3 regions of the Clostridium sp. DL-VIII genome follow, and region 1 is predicted to be linked to each of the others. Evidence: predicted binding sites of a transcription regulator. Region 1 holds the regulator's gene; each other region holds the start of a gene.

What was found. Region 1 encodes NrdR, which represses ribonucleotide reductase genes. Its sites were predicted from a motif close to CACNANATNTNGTG; they were not measured.
Region 2: nrdJ (ribonucleoside-triphosphate reductase, adenosylcobalamin-dependent) is a predicted target of NrdR. The motif match lies at 5,187-5,200, and genes of this name have one in related genera.
Region 3: CDLVIII_RS01625 (anaerobic ribonucleoside triphosphate reductase) is a predicted target of NrdR. The motif match lies at 1,817-1,830, and genes of this name have one in related genera.

What each region holds. Positions count from the first base shown of each region.
Region 1 is NZ_CM001240.1:1,878,775-1,885,924, reverse strand. It holds gene CDLVIII_RS08620 (sensor histidine kinase) at 1-766, opposite strand, end outside; gene CDLVIII_RS08615 (response regulator transcription factor) at 769-1,473, opposite strand; gene pgeF (peptidoglycan editing factor PgeF) at 1,478-2,224, opposite strand; gene nrdR (transcriptional regulator NrdR) at 2,483-2,932, opposite strand; gene CDLVIII_RS08600 (YlmC/YmxH family sporulation protein) at 3,164-3,430, opposite strand; gene sigG (RNA polymerase sporulation sigma factor SigG) at 3,472-4,245, opposite strand; gene sigE (RNA polymerase sporulation sigma factor SigE) at 4,328-5,035, opposite strand; gene CDLVIII_RS08585 (sigma-E processing peptidase SpoIIGA) at 5,010-5,849, opposite strand; gene ftsZ (cell division protein FtsZ) at 6,264-7,150, opposite strand, start outside.
Region 2 is NZ_CM001240.1:4,379,699-4,386,848, reverse strand. It holds gene CDLVIII_RS20200 (aldehyde dehydrogenase family protein) at 155-790, opposite strand; partial or broken gene CDLVIII_RS30150 (spore coat protein) at 1,359-1,688, shown strand; gene CDLVIII_RS20190 (3D domain-containing protein) at 2,277-2,807, shown strand; gene nrdJ (ribonucleoside-triphosphate reductase, adenosylcobalamin-dependent) at 2,968-5,061, opposite strand; gene CDLVIII_RS20180 (IS630 family transposase) at 5,851-6,609, opposite strand; gene CDLVIII_RS20175 (SGNH/GDSL hydrolase family protein) at 6,711-7,150, shown strand, end outside.
Region 3 is NZ_CM001240.1:345,788-352,937, forward strand. It holds gene CDLVIII_RS01610 (Mrp/NBP35 family ATP-binding protein) at 1-20, shown strand, start outside; gene CDLVIII_RS01615 (ferredoxin) at 142-330, shown strand; gene thiT (energy-coupled thiamine transporter ThiT) at 481-1,158, opposite strand; TPP riboswitch at 1,216-1,315, opposite strand; gene CDLVIII_RS01625 (anaerobic ribonucleoside triphosphate reductase) at 1,848-3,956, shown strand; gene nifV (homocitrate synthase) at 4,444-5,613, shown strand; gene CDLVIII_RS01635 (aconitate hydratase) at 5,632-7,150, shown strand, end outside.

The sequences.
Region 1 (7,150 bases):
CTGCCACAACACCGCTATTCATGCTTTTTAATATTGATTCTATTCTATTTTGTTTATCTATTACTTCATGAATTTTAATCTGCAATTGTTCAGCCATATTGTTAAAACTATTCCCCAAAGTTCCAAGCTCGTCATTAGTTTTAATATTAGCCCTTATTTTATAATCTCCGTGAGTCATTTTAAGAGTTACACTTTCCAATTCTTTTACTGGATCAACAATTTTTTTCACTAACCTTAGTGATAAAATTATTGAAAATGGGATAACCAAAGCTAATATTCCTAAACAATATACAAGATTTTCTTTTTGAAGCATAGTTATTGTATAAACACTAACAGAGCTTCTTATTACATAATTATTGCTTAATTTAGTTGCATAATAAATTAAGTTAGCTTTAATTGTAGCACTATATCTCTTAGAATGACCTTCCCCCGTTTCAAATGCAGCCTTAACTTCTTCTCTCTCTTTATGGTTTTCCGGGCTTAACTGTTCATTATCATACAAGACAACACCATTATTATCTATAAGTGTAAAACGTACATTTATACCATTTATTTTGGTATCATTTAACGCTCTAAGAGCCTCATAATCATTTTTGCTAATATCTGTAGCAGTATTAAGTTCAGAAATTAAATAATTTATGTTTTTAAGTTCTTCATCTGTATTTTTAATTTGTTCCATATTTATTATTAAAATAAAAGATGAAGCCACAATTATTATTGCAAATAACACCGTTATAATAACTGAAGTCAATATTTTATTTTTCATTTTTATTCTGTCGGGTTAAATCGATAACCCACTCCCCTTATAGTCTCAATAAATCTTGGATTCTTATCATCCTCTTCTATCTTCTTTCTTAGGTATCTTATATGAACATCTACAGTTCTTGTTTCACCAATATATTCATATCCCCAGATTTTATCCAATAAAGTTTCTCTTTTAAGTATCTTACCCCTGTTTTTTATTAATATTTGAAGAAGTTCAAATTCTTTTAAGGTTAAATCTACCTTTTTTTCATTAACATATACTTCATGTCTCTCAAAATCCACCCTAAGATTTTGTGAATCATAAACATCATTTTCTTCTATTTCATTAAATGTATTTGTCCTTCTTAATACAGCCTTTACTCTTGCAAGTAACTCTCTTACAGAAAAAGGCTTTGTTATATAATCGTCAGCTCCAAGCTCAAGACCGAGTATCTTATCTAATTCCTCCCCTTTTGCTGTAAGCATTATTATTGATGTCTTTTTCATTTCATTATCTCGCTTTATTTCCTTGCAGACATCAAAACCATCAATTCCTGGCAACATTAAATCAAGCAGCAATAAATTTGGTTTTTCTGCCTTAGCTATTTTTACTGCTTCTATACCATCGTTTGCTGTAAAAACCTCATATCCTGCGTTGAGTAAGTTAAATCTTATTAACTCAACTATATGTTCTTCGTCATCCACTATTAATATTTTTTCCTTAGCCATATTTTTATTTCCCCCTTAACATAATAAAAGCAAACATTCTCCCATAAGAACCTTGAGATTTTCTATATGAATGTAATTTTATAGTATCAGTGCAATAAGTACATAAATTTATGCTGTTAATATTACATTCTTTTACACCAGCACATCTTAAATCATCGATTATACACGCTTCAAGATTAAGTTTTCTTCCATCAAATAACTCAGCTTCGCTTATATTTTTCTTTTTCTCTATGAAATTTGATTTTAGCTCTTCTGAAACTTCATAGCAGCACTTTCGAATATGCGGTCCAATATATGCTTTTATATTTGCTTCATCTATATTAAATTCATCCTTCATTTTTTTTATTGTTTTCAGAGTTATGGATTCAAAGGTTCCTCTCCATCCACTATGAATTGCTGCTATTACTCCATTTTTTTCATCTACTAATATTATCGGAACACAATCAGCTGTAAAGACACCAATAACAACATTTTTCTCGTTAGTTATTATTGCATCACCTTCCTCATCTTTAATGCTTTTTTTATCTTTTTCATATCTTAAAATTTTATCACTATGAATTTGCTTAAGATATATAATATCATCTGCATTAAGGTCTCTCTTTAATGAGTTTAATTCCATTACTCCTTCTTCTGTATTTCTATTAAAACTTCTTCCTTTTTCAGCATTTGTAAAAACAATCCTTGATCTTTCATTATCTATAATTAAGAAATCTTCTTCTTTTCTTACTGAATTAAGCTCTATCTTATTCACTTCAATCCTCCAAATTTTCACAGTATAACTTGCCATAGATATCAAAATTTATTTACTATTTACTTAATATTAACATTCTCTTGCTTACTTATCACCTTTATTAACTAAACTTTAACTTATATATAACATTTTTTTATAATGCTTATGACAGCTATATTAAATAAGAAGCTATATTATCCTCATTTATAAATTTCAACCTTATATTGCTGCATCATAAAAAGGACATTGAAATTATATTCAACATCCTTAACATCAAAATTATGTTACAAGATTCTTTATTTCTTCTAAGAAAGTATTTATATCCTTAAATTGTCTATATACTGATGCAAATCTTACATATGATATTTCGTCTAATTCTTTTAGCCTAGCCATAACCATTTCACCTATATGCTCTGATTGAACTTCCGTAACCATACTATTAGATATTGCTTTTTCAATATCATATGCTATCTCTTCAATCTGTTTTCTTGATACAGGTCTTTTTTGGCATGCAATAATTAATCCATTAATTATCTTCTCTTTATTAAAGTTTTCCCTAGTTAAATCTTTTTTAATTACTAAAATTGGAAAGTCCTCTATCTTTTCATAAGTAGTATAACGCTTAGTACATTTTAGGCATTCTCTTCTTCTTCTAATTGTTGAATTATCCTCAGTTGATCTTGAATCAACAACCTTACTTTCCTCAAAACCGCAAAATGGACATTTCATACTTTCATTCACCTCTTTGCTTTCGTTTATTAGGTATATAAAAAATAACAAGCAAATCCTATAGTCTATTTTGCATCATCTTTCATATGTATCTTTACCTAATAATCCACTATGAGACAAATCATAGCTCTTTTTTTGAATGAAAAATGTACGCATGACCTCTTAAACCAGTTACTTTATTCCATATACCTTAAACCTTATACTTATTATACATACTTTTTCTCAATATGGCTATATATTGTTTGTGCTAACTTTTTCTTCTTTTGCATTTACCAATATAACATCTTTACCTATCCTAACTATGTCTTTCCACAAAATTTCTTTTTCATCCTCTTTTGTGAACCACGACTTTAATTCCCCAGGTAATATTAACGAAACTATTTTATTAGTATCACAATCTATTTTAAAATCTCTTATGAATCCTATTTTAGTTCCAGTTAATATGTCGATTACTTCCATATTTCTCATAGCATTCAGTGAATGTAGTTCTAGTTCCATATTTTTCACCCCATAATTAATATATTACTAGTATTTTATTTCTATACATGCTTTCTCATATGCTTTAAAGCTGTCTTTTCTAATCTTGAAACCTGCGCTTGCGAAATTCCAATTTCATCTGCAACTTCCATTTGAGTTCTTCCATTAAAAAATCTTAAGTTTAATATCAACTTTTCTCTATCAGTAAGTTTTTTCATAGCTTCTTTTATTGAAATATTTTCAAGCCAATGTTCATCAGTATTTTTACAATCACTTATTTGATCCATCACATAGATAGCATCTCCTCCATCATGATAAATAGGTTCAAATAATGATACTGGATCCTGTATTGCGTCTAATGCAAATACTACTTCTTCTCTTGGTAATTCTAGTTCCTTTGCGATTTGCGATATAGTAGGTTCTTTATTATTATCTTTTATAAATTTTTCTCTCATAATTAGTGCTTTATAAGCAATGTCCCTTAATGACCTGCTTACCCTAATAGAATTATTATCTCTTAGGTACCGTCTAATTTCGCCAATTATCATTGGCACTGCATAAGTTGAAAATTTAACATTTTGAGATAAGTCAAAATTATCTATAGATTTCATAAGGCCTATGCAGCCTACTTGAAATAAATCGTCAATATTTTCACCTCTATTATTAAACCTTTGGATTACACTAAGCACTAATCTTAAGTTTCCTTTTATAAAAGTCTCTCTAGCAGTCTTATCTCCCTCTTTCATCTGCAAAAAAAGCTGTTTCTTCTCTTTCTCTTTAAGTACAGGGAGTTTTGAAGTATTAACGCCACATATTTCTACTTTGTTAATTATCACAAGTATTCACCCCTTCGAAAGTAATAATCCATTGCATTAAACATTATTTCCGCTAGGCAATACTTTTATACTCGAAGACAAGCTAAATCATTCTACTTATTTCTTTTTTTAATCTTTTAATTATTTTCTTTTCCAATCTTGATATATATGATTGAGAGATTCCAAGCATGTCAGCAACCTCTTTTTGTGTCTTTTCTCTAGTTCCATTTAATCCAAATCTTAGTCTAACTATTTCCTTTTCCCTATCATTTAAACTTTTCAATGCCATAATCAGTAACTGCTTATCAACTTCATCTTCTATTAAATTGTAAACAGTATCATTTTCGGTTCCTAGTATATCTGAAAGCAAAAGTTCATTTCCATCCCAATCAATATTTAAAGGTTCATAAAATGAAATCTCAGCTTTTATTTTACTATTTCTTCTTAAATACATTAATATTTCATTTTCTATACATCTTGATGCATAAGTAGCAAGCTTTATTTTTTTTTCAGGATTAAATGTATTAACTGCTTTTATTAATCCTATAGTTCCAACTGATATTAAATCTTCAACATATACACCTGTGTTTTCAAATTTTCTTGCTATATAAACTACTAGTCTTAAATTTCTTTCTATTAGTATACTTCTAGTATTCTCATCTCCATTATTTAATTTATTCACTAAATCTTCTTCTTCATCCTTTGAAAGCGGCGGAGGCAGTGCATCATTACCTCCAACATAATATAATTTTCTCCTAAACAGCTTAAATTGACTTATTAATTTATTAAATAGCAGAATTAACTTTTCCATTAATACCCTCCTTATATACTACTCCCCTTGATAGTAATGCATTGAATTCAGATTCCTTGTTTAACTTTTCTTTACATGGACATATTACTGCATCAATCTCTTCATACGGAAGATTTTTATTTCTTATTTTTATATTATTAACCCTTATTCCTTTAAGATCGCCACCATATCCAATAGAACTATAGAGTATATGGTACGTATCTTTATTAAAATTAATATCACTTATTAAATTTTCTTCAACCAATATACAGGGAAGATTTGTAATAGGTTCTCTAAGTTCATTTCCAGTATCTAAAAAACTTTTAAACTTATATTTCTTATCTTTCACTTTAAATTCAATTTCAAAAATAAAATTATTTGTAAATAATTTATCTCTTATATATTCTATAAATCTATCACAAGCAATATATATAAGCATTATCGCTAAAATAATATACTTAACTGAATATTTTTCAATTTTGAATGAACTTCCAATAATATATACATTTTGCTTTAGTGATAATAAAAAGCATACTCCGCTTAAAGTAAATGATATCATCAAAAATATAGCTAATAACTTCATCATATTAAAAATACTTGTCCTTCCATATGCTAATCTAAGCATGATGCAAGCTACAATTAATTCAAAAGGCAGATAAGATAGAATTTTCAGTCCTGGAATTACAAGCACTAAGGTATATACACCGCCTATAAAACTTGAGCTTATTAATGCAATTACTTTACACTTATGTTTTATACACCTCATGGTCAAAGTTAATAAAAAGAAATTTACTATACAATTTTCTAAAACCAAGACATCTGCATAAACCTCCATGTTAACTCCCCCCGCCTGTATGAAGTTTATTATATACTTATTTATTTTAAAAATTTGTCACAATCACATTAGATAATTCTGTTTTTTTAATTGAACTTTTTACATATATTTACACTATGTTTTTTTGTTTACTTTTTTATATTTAAAACTAACTTATTGTGTAAAAATAAATTCTTCTATCTTATATAAATTTGCTAGAAATAAGCATAACAAAACATTATGCAACACATATATACATATAAAAATAGAACAGAAATTTATTGCAAGCTAGAAACTTATATATGAATCTTAAACTATAAGTCGGGCTAATATCTCTAATTAGCGCGACTTATTTAAATCATATATATTTCTTAGTCTAAAATAAATTTCTGTTCTATTTCATCAAATTAATAACAATACAATTTTATGTGTATATTAGTGTCTCTTTTGTCTTCTCAAGAAAACAGGTATATCTAAATCATCAGGTTCGTAACTATTATGCCCAATTTCTGGTCCTTTTGCATCAATAGCAGCTTCAGGTTCTTCTTTTACTGCTTCTTGAACCTTAGGTCTTTTTGATTCTTCTATTATTGAATTTAATTCAACTTTGCTATTTTCATTTTCAAAACCTGTTGCTATAACAGTTATTCTTATTTCTTCAGTAAGCGTTTCATCAATAACTGCTCCAACGATTATGTTTGCATCTGGATCTACAGCTTCACGTACAACGTCTGCTGCATCATAAACCTCTAATGCTCCAAGGTCTGCACCACCAGTGAAGTTTATGATTACATCTGTAGCTCCATCTATTGATGTTTCTAAAAGAGGAGAAGATATAGCCTGCTTAACAGCATCTTGAGTTCTGGTCTCGCCTTTTCCAAATCCAACACCCATATGAGCTAAGCCTTTATTTAACATTACGGCCTTTATGTCTGCAAAATCGGCGTTAATTACACCAGTTATTGTGATCAAATCTGAAATTGCTTGTACACCTTGTCTTAAAACTTCATCTGCTAGTTTAAATGAATCTAATAATGTTGTTTTCTTATCTGCCATACTAAGTAATCTCTCATTAGGAATTATAACTAATGTATCAACTTTTTCTTTTAAAGTTGCTATTCCCATTTCAGCATGTCTCATTCTTCTTTTGCCCTCAAAAGGGAATGGTTTTGTAACTACTCCTACAGTTAGTATATCCATAGACTTGGCTATCTCAGCAACAATAGGAGCGGCACCAGTTCCTGTTCCACCACCCATACCGGCAGTAATAAACACCATATTAGCACCCTTTATTGAAGCTGTGATTTCTTCTCTGCTTTCCT
Region 2 (7,150 bases), 2.5 Mb from region 1:
TAAAAATGTAATTATTTAAAAAAAGTGAAAATATAATGGATAAAGTAAACTTTTTATATCATTATCTATGATATGATTTTCCATTATATATTTCACTCAGAGTTTCAAAGGTGAATTAAATTTCCTTGTGAGAAATTTAATTATTGTCATCATATTAAAGCGCTACCTTTTCTTCATTACAACTATTTATTGCTGAGATTAAGGTTACCTTTTCGTTTTCAATTAAGATATTAGTACTTTCGTTACTAGGTTCTTTCACTGTAACTACAAGATTTTTAGGGCCACCTATAGCTTCTATGGCATTATTGATGAGTTTAATAGCGTAAGAAAACACATTTTTCATATTTTTATTTGATGAAAATACAATCGCATTTCCAGATTTAAGAGTTAAAATGCTATTTTGAATTATAGTTTCAAGTGAATTTGAAGATTCAATAATTATTCCGCTAACTAAGCAAGAATCATTATAAGCATTTAATTTATTATTCGTAGATAGTATTGAATAGTTTTTGTAATTATTCAATGCAGCAATGTTATCATGAAGAATTTCATCATATGAATCTTGTCCTATTTCTTTGCAGAACATGGTGCTGAGTTCCTCGAGGTGATTATTTAGTGTGCTAATAGCTGCATTTGTGATATCATTCCTTTTGTTAGTATCAAGATTAGAGTATTCTTCTGCGGCTACACAGGCTAATCTAATGGCATCATCCATAGTGTCAAATACACCGCAGTCCCCTTGACGATCTATTACAGTTGCATATTGGAGTGGCTTCTTTATTATCATCATTTTTATCTCCCCTTTTCCCTAATTAATAAATATAATTTTTATAAAAGTTATAGTATTGCGAAAAAATAGAATAAAGTTAAATAATTAACGTTAATATTTTAACAATTATAAAGAAAAAATATATATTGATTTCTCTATATCTTATTCAATATTATAACAATATGTTACTATTAATTCAATAGGATATTTAGAATTTTCTGAAATTTTGTTAGGGCTTGTTAAAAAACTAACCAATCAGAGGGAGTGTTTTAGAGCAAAGCTACCATTATTGATATAATAATCAATGTTTTAACAAAGTCTGTAAGTTATTTAAATTAGACTGTGAAAATGTTTTATTATATAATATTATCGGAATAATAATTTTTTATAAATGATTTGAAATTAAAAATGCAGTTCTTTTAGTCACTGCACCTTATATTTCTATTCAATATAATAATTTCGCCATGATGGCGATTGGTTAGGATAGTATATAATACGATATTGTAGATAAATAATAGTATAAAAATAATCTCCTAGTGGCAAATTATTTGTTGTATAAACAATAATATTAAATTAGGAGGTAATTGTTATGCAATTAGGTGGTCACGAAATGCATGATTTACATGAATTAACTATAAGTTGTGTAAATTCTATAACAAACATGGCTATGTTTATAAATGCATCCCAAGATATGAAATTAAAAGTAATGATATAATCTCATTTTCCAGCACATATTCAAGATTATAATATGAAGGTTGAATTTTTGAAGGATGCTTTTACTATGAGCTGTAATCATGCATATGAAGTTTGGCAATATATGGTCAGAAAGGGATATTACCCATTAGATCCGGCACCCCAGAATACACTTGGCACCATTTCAGCTATATATGGTGAGGTTCGTGAGCCAGAATTAGTTTAGAAAAAATTTATATATTGAGATTGATTAGTTAATATATAGTATAAAAACGACAAGCGGCTAGTAAAGTTTATATTTCCTAACACATATATTTTACATAGATATAAATTTATAAGGAATGAAAAAATATGTTCGGTCTAGATATGAAGGTGTTTAATTATATTTATAGTAATTGTCGTCAGATTGGGAGTATATTTGGCTACGGGGCTTTTGAAGGGTTTATAATGTATGGTGGCTTAATTTCAATAGGGGTATTGAAATTCTTTGAATATACCAAGAAATTAAAAAAGTGATTTCTTAGTGATATTTTGGGTTTTGTTAGTTGTATGTTTATTACTAAAATACAAGTATTAAATTTAATATAATTATAACTTTTTTCTATATATAACAAAGTTTACCCTTGACTTAAAAAAAATATTAGATTATAATAAGTGGAAATGCCATATCGGTGACTAATGCAGTCGAAAAATGTATAAGTTTGCAAACTGCAAATAAAACACAAGGAGTGGTTGTTTGATAAAATTTAATTGAAATTTACTAAAAGTAATATTTCTTTTAGTAGTATTTCATATGAATCTCGGAGCAGATTATTTGAATGTTAAACAAAAAGATTTTATTATAAATAAAACTGTTACAAGCAAATATGTCGATAGTTCTGAGATGGAAAATGCTGAAACAGAAAGGCATGAAGATCCAGCGAAGGAAAATACTGAGATTTCAGCGAATGACATAAATGAAACACCAGCAGAAACTGAAAAGGTTGAAGCTGCACCGACAAAAGCTCAAGAAAACCAAAAACCGATAGGTGTGCCAATAAAGGCTGAATTAACTGCATACTCTAATGATCCAAAATGTTCAGGAAACTGGGGAGCACAAACAGCAATGCAGACGAAAACTAGGTTAGGGGTTATTGCAGCTCCATCGAAAATACCACTTGGAAGTAAAATTTACATTCCAGACTTAACAAATTATAAAGCCGATGGTATATTTGATGTTGAAGATAGAGGTGGAGCAATTAAAATAAAGAAAGATGGTACATACGTAATAGATGTATGGGTGCCAACTTATGAAGAAGCCGAAGAATTTGGAAGAAAATATACAACAATCTATTTATTAGAATAGTATCTACAATTGAATTGAGAGGAATATAATTCTTGAGTAAAAATTCGTAATTCCATGCAGGAATTTTGATTAACGTTGGATTAAGATGCCTAAAGATTATTTTTAATAATCAAATGTGAAAGCCAGCACCGTTAAAAGGTGCTGGCTAAAATTATATTTATTATCGTACAGGACAAACTCCATTAGCACATTCTTTATCAATAATTTCATGCTCTTCATCATCATCTAGTTCTGCGAGCAGTTCATAGTCTATAGGTTTAATATTTTTTACACGTTCCTCATAATCTTCTTTTGTTGTAGATTCATAAGGTAAAAGCGGATAAGTTTCATCCATCAGCGGAAGGAAAGTTATACCAACGACATAATCAAAGTTTTCATATAACCAATTTGCAACAGCTTCCCATTCATCATCTCTTACATGTACAGTTATTGAAGTGTTATGATCAGTCCAATTTATCATTGAAAGTTTATAAAGTTCGAGTTGTTCTATAGCTCCAACATCATATTTTGTTTTTCCGTCAGGAGCTTTTATTGGAAACTCTATAACTTTTGTTGTGCAGTTTTCATCGCTTTGCCCATTTTCATTATAAATAGGATAGCATTTTAATTTTTCTATCATTTTGTATAATGGATCAGATACAGAAATTCTAACTCTTCTAATATAATAATTAGAATGTGAATAATGTATTCCAGAACTTACACATGGAAGTGTTGAAAGTGAACCTTCCGGTTTAATTGTAGTCATAAGTTCTGGTGCTGAAATTCCAAGCTCGGCGCAATATCTATTACCTTCATTTTTTACAACTTCTCGGAGGTGCTTTAATAATTTTCCTAACTCTTCATAGCTCATATTAGTTTTGTTTATCATATCCATCATGCCAGTTAAGGAAATTCCGACTATCCTATCAGCCTGCATAATCTTATCCCAATCTGGAAGTTCAACATTTACTAAGGTCATTCTTATAGCCACTCTTGCAGATAATTTTATTATTTCTTCCAAGTGTTTAATATCTAATTCATGATCGTTATTTACAAAGGCCACTAAATTATTTGTAGATAAGTTGCAACATTGATGTGAATTGAGTAAAATTTCTCCACATGGGTTGCATCCTTTAAAAGTAGATTTTCTTTTTTTGGCTTCCATACCATTAATAAAGCCCGGTTCACCATTAATTTTTATGGAGTTTAATATTTCCTTTATTTTATCTAATGAAGGTTTCTCTTTGTACAATACAGAATTGTTGCTCATTTTTCTATGAGAAACTTCTGAGTTCTCAATCCAATTTCCATCAACTATTTTGTAAAGATTACTTTTAGCATTTATTACATCATAATCATCCTCATCACAGATAATCATCATGGCACTACGACGTACACCACCAGAAACTACATTTTCACTTATTATTGTTGCTATATCTAAAACATCAAGTGACTTTAAGCTGCCATCTGTGAGCTTATTGCAGACTTTATTAATCTTTTCAAACATTCTTTTTAATGAATTGTGCCCAGACGCCCTACCACCAAATCTCTTTAAGCGTTCACCTTCTGGTCTGACATAACTATAATCAATTATGATTTTATGTATGTTTTCATACTCAGGAGCTGTAACTAATTGAAAATATGTTTCTAGAGCAGCGCACCAGCCTTCTTTACTATCACCAACCTTAATGGCAGCAACAGATGAATCTTTATCATCTATAATAAGCTTTGTGTCTTCCATATATTCTTTTGGCATATATTTATGAACATCTTCAGTATATTGTCCAAGCAATGCTATTTTTCTTATTTTAGGCATCTTAGAGATTAAGTCACTATCAATTCTAACTCCTACACCAGAGCCAACCATAAGAAGATAAAATACATCTACAAAATCATGGAACTTTTCAATCATTGTAAAAGAGCAGTTATAATTTGAAAGAGGGTATTCCTTTACTATATCTGTTCCACCCATATAGAGAGTTCTTCCTGATGTAAAAGTTCTTAAATTGTATAAGTTATCAAATAAAAGTTCAGCTTCCTTTGTTTCATTTTGTAGATTTATATCTAATCCATGCTTCTTTTTAAATTCAATACCAAGTTCAATATTATATTCTGTTGTTCTAAGAACTGTTTCAAACCAATTTTCTCTTCTTTTTTTGTCATTTAAATATCTTGAGTAAGTTCTTAAATATACGAATTCACCAATATTACTTAAAGGTGTTTTTTCAACCTCTCTATATTTACTCAAGAATTTTTCCGATAATATTTTACTCATGTATATTCCTCCAAGTATAAGTTTTTATAGAGTCTAAGAATTTCTTATAAAACCTTATATTATTTCTAGTTATAATATTTTCATATGAAAAAGATATTATTATTTTAAAACATTTATTTGATAAATACAATATGTTGTGTTGCAAAATATTTTTAGCACTATATATGGACATGTTCTCCGGTTTGATTTATGCAAGGATTCACGAAATTTATAGAATAAAATAAAATTTATGAGAAAACTATATCCATATTTTGAAAGAAAATATAGATATTTATCAAAAAATAAATCTAATTAATTAAAGAAAAAGCATGTAGTCAATAAGGATTAGTGGAAGAAGCTGTAAGAAAGTATTATGATATGTATTAGAGTAATAAGAAATGTAATTATATATGAAAACTTAACTGTGAATTTTTGTATTAATAAAATTAAATGATCGATAGTATAAAATAAATTATATAAATTTTAATAACTAACTGCTAATATCATACGGGGTAAACCTACTGTATAAAATAACAAAGCTTTTTTAGTTTACCCTTGTCCAAATTTAATGCATCTAAATGTGACTTAATTTGTTGAATTAACTGAGAAAAAACTTCAAATACAGTATTATGAATTACAGCTTGGCGTAAGTTTTTCCAAAGGTGCTCAATTGCATTTAACTCAGAACAATATGGTGGAAGGTATAAAAAAGAAATATTTTCTATACCTTCTAAGAAATCATCTATACCTTTAAAATGATGATATCTAGCATTGTCCGCGATGAATATAACCTTTTTATTTTGATAATTTTCAGAGACCGTATTTTAAAAAAGACTTAAAATTATCTGAATTTCCTTTATCAGAAATCTTATAGATAAGATCACCGGTCTCAGGGTTAGTAGCACCAAATATAACAGCTCTTTTTCTTGTGCCACCTGGTAAAGTTTTAACTATAGGCTGAACTCCGACTTTAGTCCAAACGGCAGTCGCAGACGGCTCTGATGTTATAATAGCTTCATCTTCATAGAGAATCACAGTATTTTCGTCTTTTGATATTATCAAATTCGATAGTTTTTCTCTAAAATTAGTTAAAGTTTCTTTATCAATTTTATTACTTAATCTTTTAGCTCTAGTTTTTGAGTAGTTAAGTCTAGAAAATATATTATAAGCTGTACCAAGTGAAATTTTTTTATTGAAGTTTAAACTTACCCAATTTACAAGAAGTTCACCAGTCCAATTATTATAATTGAGACCGGAATTATAGGGGGATTCTTTTAAAATATTATCAACAATAGCAAGTTCATCTGATGTTAAAATTGTTTTCTTTGGGGCGTGCTCTAAGTCTTTCAAGCCTTCTAATCCAAATTTATTATATCGATGAATAGTCGTTCTAATCGTAGCATCAGATTGTTTTAAAAGAAGAGAAATTTCAACACTAGATTTTCCTTCAAATAAATGCAATATAGTTAATAATCTAGTTTTAATTTTTGGATTTTTCTCACTTTTATATAGCGCTTTTATAGTTTCATAAGATGCATGCTTTGTATTAACAGTTAATCTTTTTCTCATATGGACCTCCTGCTTAAATATTTGATATTTTAGTATGTCCATATATGAGAAATTTAAATAGCAACCTGTAATTAAAATTTATATAATAGGAGGAAGAGAAAATGAAAGAAAATGAAAGATTAAAATCATATAAATTATCTGATATTAACAATTTAAAAATTCATGGAAGAACAACTGGATGCCTTGAGCCATTAACATTATTTTGGACTGGAAGCGCGATTGAATTAAATGCAAAAGGTTCCGAGTTATGGATTGAAGTAGAGTCGGATTATGATATATTTGAACAATGGATAAGTATAAGAATTAATTCAGTTCCTGTAAGCAGGCAAATGTTAAACAGAGGAAAATACTGGATTTGTGTATTTAGAGGTATGGATGAAAATGCTATGAAAAATGTCCGTATAATAAAGGATGTTCAGCCTATGAGTGAAGATATAAACTGCTATATGAAGATACATAGAGTAAAATTTGATGGGGAATTTTTACCTATTGAAGATAAGGCATATAAAATTGAATTTATAGGAGATAGTATTACTTCAGG
Region 3 (7,150 bases), 1.5 Mb from region 1:
TATTTGAAGGATTATATTAAAAATAATTATATTATGGTTTTATAAATTTATTTTAGATTTTAAATTATACATATACATAACTTAATATTCCTTGGGAAATAATAAGTTATGTAATTCTAGATTGAGGAGATGAAATAAATTATGAAACCAAATGTAGATAAAGATACATGCATAGCATGTGGATTATGTCCATCTATATGTCCGGAATGTTTTCAAATGGAGGATGATGGAAAAGCTGGAGCTGTAGTTGATGAAGTTCCAGATGGTTGTGTTGATGAAGCAAAAGAAGCTGAAGAAAGCTGTCCAGTTAACGCAATTACGGTAGAATAATAAAAGTTTAATTACAAGTACAAATTGGACATTTAAAAGAAAATTATATATTAAAAAGTAGTATCATTTAATCTAAAATAGGCTTGATATAGTGAAAGTATCAAGCCTATTTCTATATAAAATTATAATTGGTTTTTATAAGATCAATATCTAACTGTGTAATGCCTTTATTGAGGATGCGTGGATTATTCTTTCAAAAGGAAGAACTGTTAAAATAACTAAACATATAATTCCTTCTATTCCTACCATAGGTCCATTAACAATTAGTGAATAAACAATTGGAGACACTCCTTCTGGTGCAAATGATCCAAAGAAAGCAACGCCAGAAATAAAGTGGCATATAAACCTTACAAATACAGCTACACTTGTCCCGATTAGCCTCTTATCTTTAAAGAAACCAGCAAGGCCTAGGGCCGCGAATGGTAGTGGGTAATCAAATAATACTTGAACTGGATGTAAAATATATGGGTCTAAGAATAATGTAATTACTCCATAAAGGAAGCCGGTTAAGCATCCAACCTGTGGACCATACATAAAGGCTATAAAGAGCACAGGAACCATACTGCCTAAAGTGATACTTCCACCTTGAGGAAAGTGATATAACCTCAGTATTTTTAATATAGTAGCCAATGCTAAAGCTATTCCAATTCTGGCAATTAACTGAGGCGTAAATTTTATTCCTTTAGCTTTTACTAAAACTATAAGCAATAATATACAACCGATTAAAGTAATAATAGACATAGGGCTTGCTAATATATCTGTAATATGTTGTGGTAATTCTAAGAAATAACTAGAAAATTGTTCAGCCCAATCATTAAAAAGTGACATAAAAAAAACCTCCTTAATTGTGCTTGGAGATTCTCAACCTAATAATATAGAATAAAAAATTTTATAAGGTTGCATTCCCTACGCTAGAATTAACTAGATCAGGTTTTAAGGGTTTATGAATATCAAATCTCAGCCAATGGCTCCCCTAGCACATTACTATATTTTATACCTATAGTTAAAAATAGTCAATTAGATTATAGCTGTTGAACTTGTCATTTTTCCGGTGAGTATTGCTATAGTTAAGATTGGTGTTATTTAAGTTTACACCATGATGAACGATGCTATTAGAAGGTATATTACATGATGCAGTTGTAATAATATCACCATTACTATTAACAATGATTGAATCTTTGTAAGTGGAATCTAACACAAAATCTTTCATATTTAAATAAATCCTTTCATGAATTTTCTTTGATAATATTATTTACAATTGAAGAAATATGTATTCATCTATAAAGATTTTAAATAATATAAGTTATGTAAAAGACAAGCCTAGGGATGATTTTAAAAAGTCAACTTAATAAAAACATCAAAAACAAGTTAAATTTAAAGATAATTGGGTGTAAATCATGATAATTAAAATGTAGATGCTTAAAAATAAAAAAATAGAACTATTGCTAATGAATACCTAATACAGTATAATATACGATAGTAATAATACTATATATTGTGCCACGGAGGGAATAATAATGCTATATGTTGTGAAAAGGGATGGGAGAGAAGTTGAGTTTAACTCTGACAAGATAGGTCAGGCGATTAAGGGAGCAGCTAGTGAAATCGGTTTAAATTTGAAAGAAAGTGAAGTATTAGATACGGTACATAAAGCAATCACGTATATTGAAGCAGAATATACAGGATCAATAACCGTAGAACAAATACAGAATTCTGTAGAGAGAGCATTGAAAGATGGAGAGCATAAAGATATATCAATTGCTTATTCAACATACAGAAGTGAGAGAACAAAGGTTAGAGAAATAAAATCAGATTTAATGAAAGCTATAAGGCAGATTGGAATTGAGACTGATAGAGATAATGCAAATGTAGGAAATAATTTTAGTTCTAAGCTTCTTAGAATAGCTTCTGAATCGAATAAGTGGAATACTTTAGCCATAATGCCTAAGAATTTAGCCAGAGCTCACGAAGTAGGCGATTTATACTATCATGATTTAGACAGCTATAACTTGACAGTAAACTGCTTACACATACCAACAAGAGAGATACTTGAAAATGGATTTAATACTGGGTATGGAACAATTAATGCTCCTAGAAGAATAGAGACGGCTGCTGAATTATCTTGTATATTGTTACAGTCAACTCAAAATGATATGTTTGGAGGGCAATCTCATCCAGATTTTGATAATGATATGGCTATATTTGTCGAGCCTACCAGAGATGAAATTAGAGAAGAACTAATAGAATTGGGAATATCAGAAGAAAAGATAGAAGATTTAATTGAAGAAAAAGTAAAAAAGAAAATACATCAAGCTATGCAGGGAGTTGTATATAATCTTAACACAATGCATTCAAGAGCTGGATCTCAAGTTCCATTTAGTTCAATAAACATTGGTCTACCTACAAGTAGAGATGCCGCATTAGTATGTGAAATTTTTCTTTTAGAATATGAAAAGGGGTTAGGTAAAGGAGAGCAGCCTATTTTCCCTAACATAATTTTTAGAGTAAAATCAGGTGTTAATAGAGAAGAAAATGATCCATATTTTTATTTATTTAAGTTAGCCTGTCGAGTGGCTGCAAAGAGAATGAATCCGACGTTTATGAATATTGATGCAGATTTCAATAAAGAATATTATGATCAAGGCTATGTTCCTGCGACTATGGGATGTAGAACTTACCTTATGAAAAATATAAATGGTGAGCCAGGATGTAAAGGAAGAGGAAACATAGCACCAACAACTCTTAACCTTCCAAGAATAGGTTTGCAGGCTAAAGGGGATATAGATAAGTTTTTTGAGATATTAGATTCAAGACTTGAATTAGCAAAAGAATCTTTAATGCATAGATATAACATATTAAAAAAACTAAGAGTTAAAGATTTACCTTTTGTTGCAGGTCAAGGGCTTATGAGGGGAGCAGAAGGCTTAACTTCTGATGATTCTATTGAACCAATTTTGAAGCAAGGAACTTGGGGAATTGGATTCATAGGACTTGCAGAAACTTTAGTAGCTATAAGAGGGAAACATCACGGTGAAGATGCTGAAACAAGAGAACTGGGGATGAAAATCATTGAACATATAAGAAAATATTGTGATAAACTTACAGAAGAATATAAATTAAATTGGAGCTGCTATGCTACTCCAGCAGAAGGACTTTCAGGTAAATTTATAAAACAAGATCAAAAAGTATTTGGAATAATAAAAGGTGTAACAGATAAGGAATATTATACAAATAGTTACCATGTACCAGTAGGTTATCCGATATCTATTAAAGATAAAATTGATATTGAAGCACCATATCATAAACTTTGTAATGGTGGGCATATAAGTTATATTGAGGTGGATGATTCGCCAGATGCACAAACAATAATGGATATACTAAACTATGCATACAAGAACACTAATATTAGTTATATGGGAATTAATTTTCACATAAGATACTGTAGGGAATGTGGTACTTATTTACATGAGAATCAAAGTAAGTGTCCAAAGTGTGGAAGTACAAATATACAAGGAATATCTAGAGTTACAGGATATTTGAGCTTAGATGAAAGATTTGGAGCTGGAAAGTATCATGAAAGAGAAGATAGGATATCACATACAGAGAACCATGGTCATCATTATTAAAAAATTATTAGTGATTGTAAGTACTTTAAATAGTAAAATTTGATTATTCTTATTTTCAAAGTTAGTTTGGGGTAATTAATTTAAGAAACTATGTTAGGATAAAAATAAATTAACGGTTGTTAAAATTTTATCTTAGCATAGTTTTTTTATATTTATACACTAAAATTTAATATATCTGGCTATATATTAAATTTTTCTACATAATTATGTAATTGTTTAGTATAAATACAAATCAAATTGCATGAATTTGTTAGAAAAATAAAAGATTGAATTTCTTAAACTATGCAATATTGAAAAAAAAACTTGCAATAACAAGGGAAATTTCTTCCTAATTTAAATAGATTTTAAAATATCATGAAGGAGCAATCGTGATTTGTTGCAAAAGGAAGAAAATAATTCTTGTATACTTTTACCTATATATGATATTATAAATATACATAAAATTTGATTTAAGCTATAAGTAATAATATAAAGTGGGGGGATTGCAATGGCAATTAGTAATTTAAAAAATAACAAAAAAGTTACTATAGTAGATACCACTCTTAGAGATGGGGAACAAACAGCAGGAGTAGTTTTTGCTAATGAAGAAAAAATAGTAATAGCAGAAATGTTAAGTGACTTAGGTGTTGATCAACTAGAAGTAGGAATTCCTACAATGGGTGGGGACGAAAAGAAGGCTATAAAAGAAATTGTAAAAAGAAATTTGAAACCTAGTATTATGGCATGGAATAGAGCTGTAGTCAGCGATATAGAACAATCAATAGATTGTGGAGTTGATGCAGTTGCCATATCAATATCAGTATCAGATATACACATTCAGCATAAACTTAAAACATCTAGAGAATGGGTATTAGAAAGCATGGTTAAATCTGTAGAATTTGCAAAGAAAAATGGTCTTTATGTATCTGTTAACGGGGAAGATGCATCTAGAGCAGATAAGGACTTTTTAGTTGAATATATTAATGCAGCTAAACAAGCAGGTGCAGATAGATTTAGATATTGTGATACTGTAGGAATTATGGAGCCATTTAAAATTAGAGATGATATTAAATATATATATGATAAAACAGGCTTTGATATAGAAATGCATACACATGATGATTTTGGAATGGCAACAGCTAATGCTGTAGCAGGTATTAAAGGTGGAGCAACCCATGTTGGAGTAACTGTAAATGGCCTTGGGGAAAGAGCGGGTAATGCAGCATTAGAAGAAGTTATAATGGCATTAATGCTTGTATATGGATATAATGGTGAAGCAATAAATACCCAAATGTTTAGAGAAGTATCACAATATGTATCAAGAGCATCAGGAAGAGAACTTCCAATCTGGAAAGCTATTGTTGGAACAAATATGTTTGCACATGAATCAGGAATTCATGCAGATGGAGCAATAAAAGATCCTAAGAATTATGAAGCATTTGATCCAGATATAGTTGGTCTTGAAAGGCAGATTGTTATAGGAAAGCATTCAGGACGAGCTTCAATAATAAATAAATTTAGAGAATATAATAGAGAACTTACAGATGATGAAGCAAAAGGAATACTTGAACTTGTAAGAGCTACAGCAGTTAGATTAAAGAGAACTTTATTCGATAAAGAAGTAGTTCAATTATATAAAGAGTATCATAGACGATTAGAAGAAAAAAATAAGCAATAGAAACAGGGGGAAGAAAAATTGGGAGATAATTTAGTTTATAAAATTTTAAAGAGTCATGTTGTTGAGGGAGAATTAAAGGCCGGAGAACCTATTGCATTAAAGATCGATCAGACTTTAACTCAAGATTCCACTGGAACTATGGCATATCTTCAATTAGAAGCTATGGGCATAGACAGAGTAAAGACTAAAAAGTCAGTAGCATTTATAGATCATAATATGTTGCAACAGGGCTTTGAAAATGCAGATGACCATAAGTTCATTCAAACAGTTGCATCTAAATATGGAGTATATTTCTCTAAACCAGGTAATGGAATATGTCACCAAATATTTTTAGAAAGATTTTCAACTCCAGGAGATACATTGATAGGATCTGACAGCCATACACCAACAGCAGGTGGAGTTGGTATGCTTGCTATGGGTGCAGGTGGATTAGATGTTGCTCTTGCTATGGGAGGCGGAGCTTATAACATAAACACTCCTAAGGTTGTAAAAATTGAACTTACTGGAAAGTTAAACCGAATGGTGGCAGCAAAAGATGTCATTCTAGAAGTATTAAGAATATTAACCGTAAAAGGTGGAGTTGGTAAAGTTTTTGAATATGCTGGTGAAGGAGTTAAGACACTTTCAGTTCCAGAAAGAGCTACTATAACTAATATGGGAGCTGAACTTGGTGCTACTACTTCAATTTTTCCAAGTGATGAAAGAACATTAGAATTTTTCAAGGCACAAGGAAGAGAAAAGGACTTTATAGAATTTAAGCCAGATGCAGATGCTGCGTATGATGAAGTAATCACAATTAATTTAAGTGAATTAACTCCACTTACAGCTAAGCCACACAGCCCAGATAATGTTGCTAAAGTTAGTGAAGTAGGTAATATTAAAGTTGACCAAGTCGTTATAGGAAGTTGTACTAACTCTTCTTATGAAGATTTAATGAAGGTTGCTAAGATATTAAAAGGAAATAAGGTTCATCCAAATGTAAGCTTAGTAATTGGTCCAGGTTCAAGACAAGTTATGGAAATGATAGCTAGAAACGGTGCATTAGCGGATATAATCAGTTCAGGAGCGAGAATTCTTGAGAATGGCTGTGGACCATGCATTGGTATGGGGCAGTCACCTGGAACTGATGCGATTTCACTTAGAACTGTAAATAGAAATTTCTATGGTAGAAGTGGAACATTATCAGCACAAATATATATAGTAAGTCCTGAAACAGCTGCAGTTTCAGCTATAAATGGGGTTTTAACTGATCCGACAGAAGTAGATGTAGATTTAACAATAGATATGCCTAAGGAATTCTTAATAGATGATTCTATGATTTTAGCACCAGCACCAACTAATGCTGAAGTTGAAGTTGTTAGAGGTCCTAATATTAAACCATTCCCAGTAAGTGCAGCCTTAGCTGAAGAATTAGATGGGAAAGTATTAATAAAAGTTGAAGACAATATTACAACGGATCACATTATGCCTTCAAATTCGAAGTTATTACCATTTAGATCAAATATACCGTATCTTGCAGAATACTGTTTTAATACAG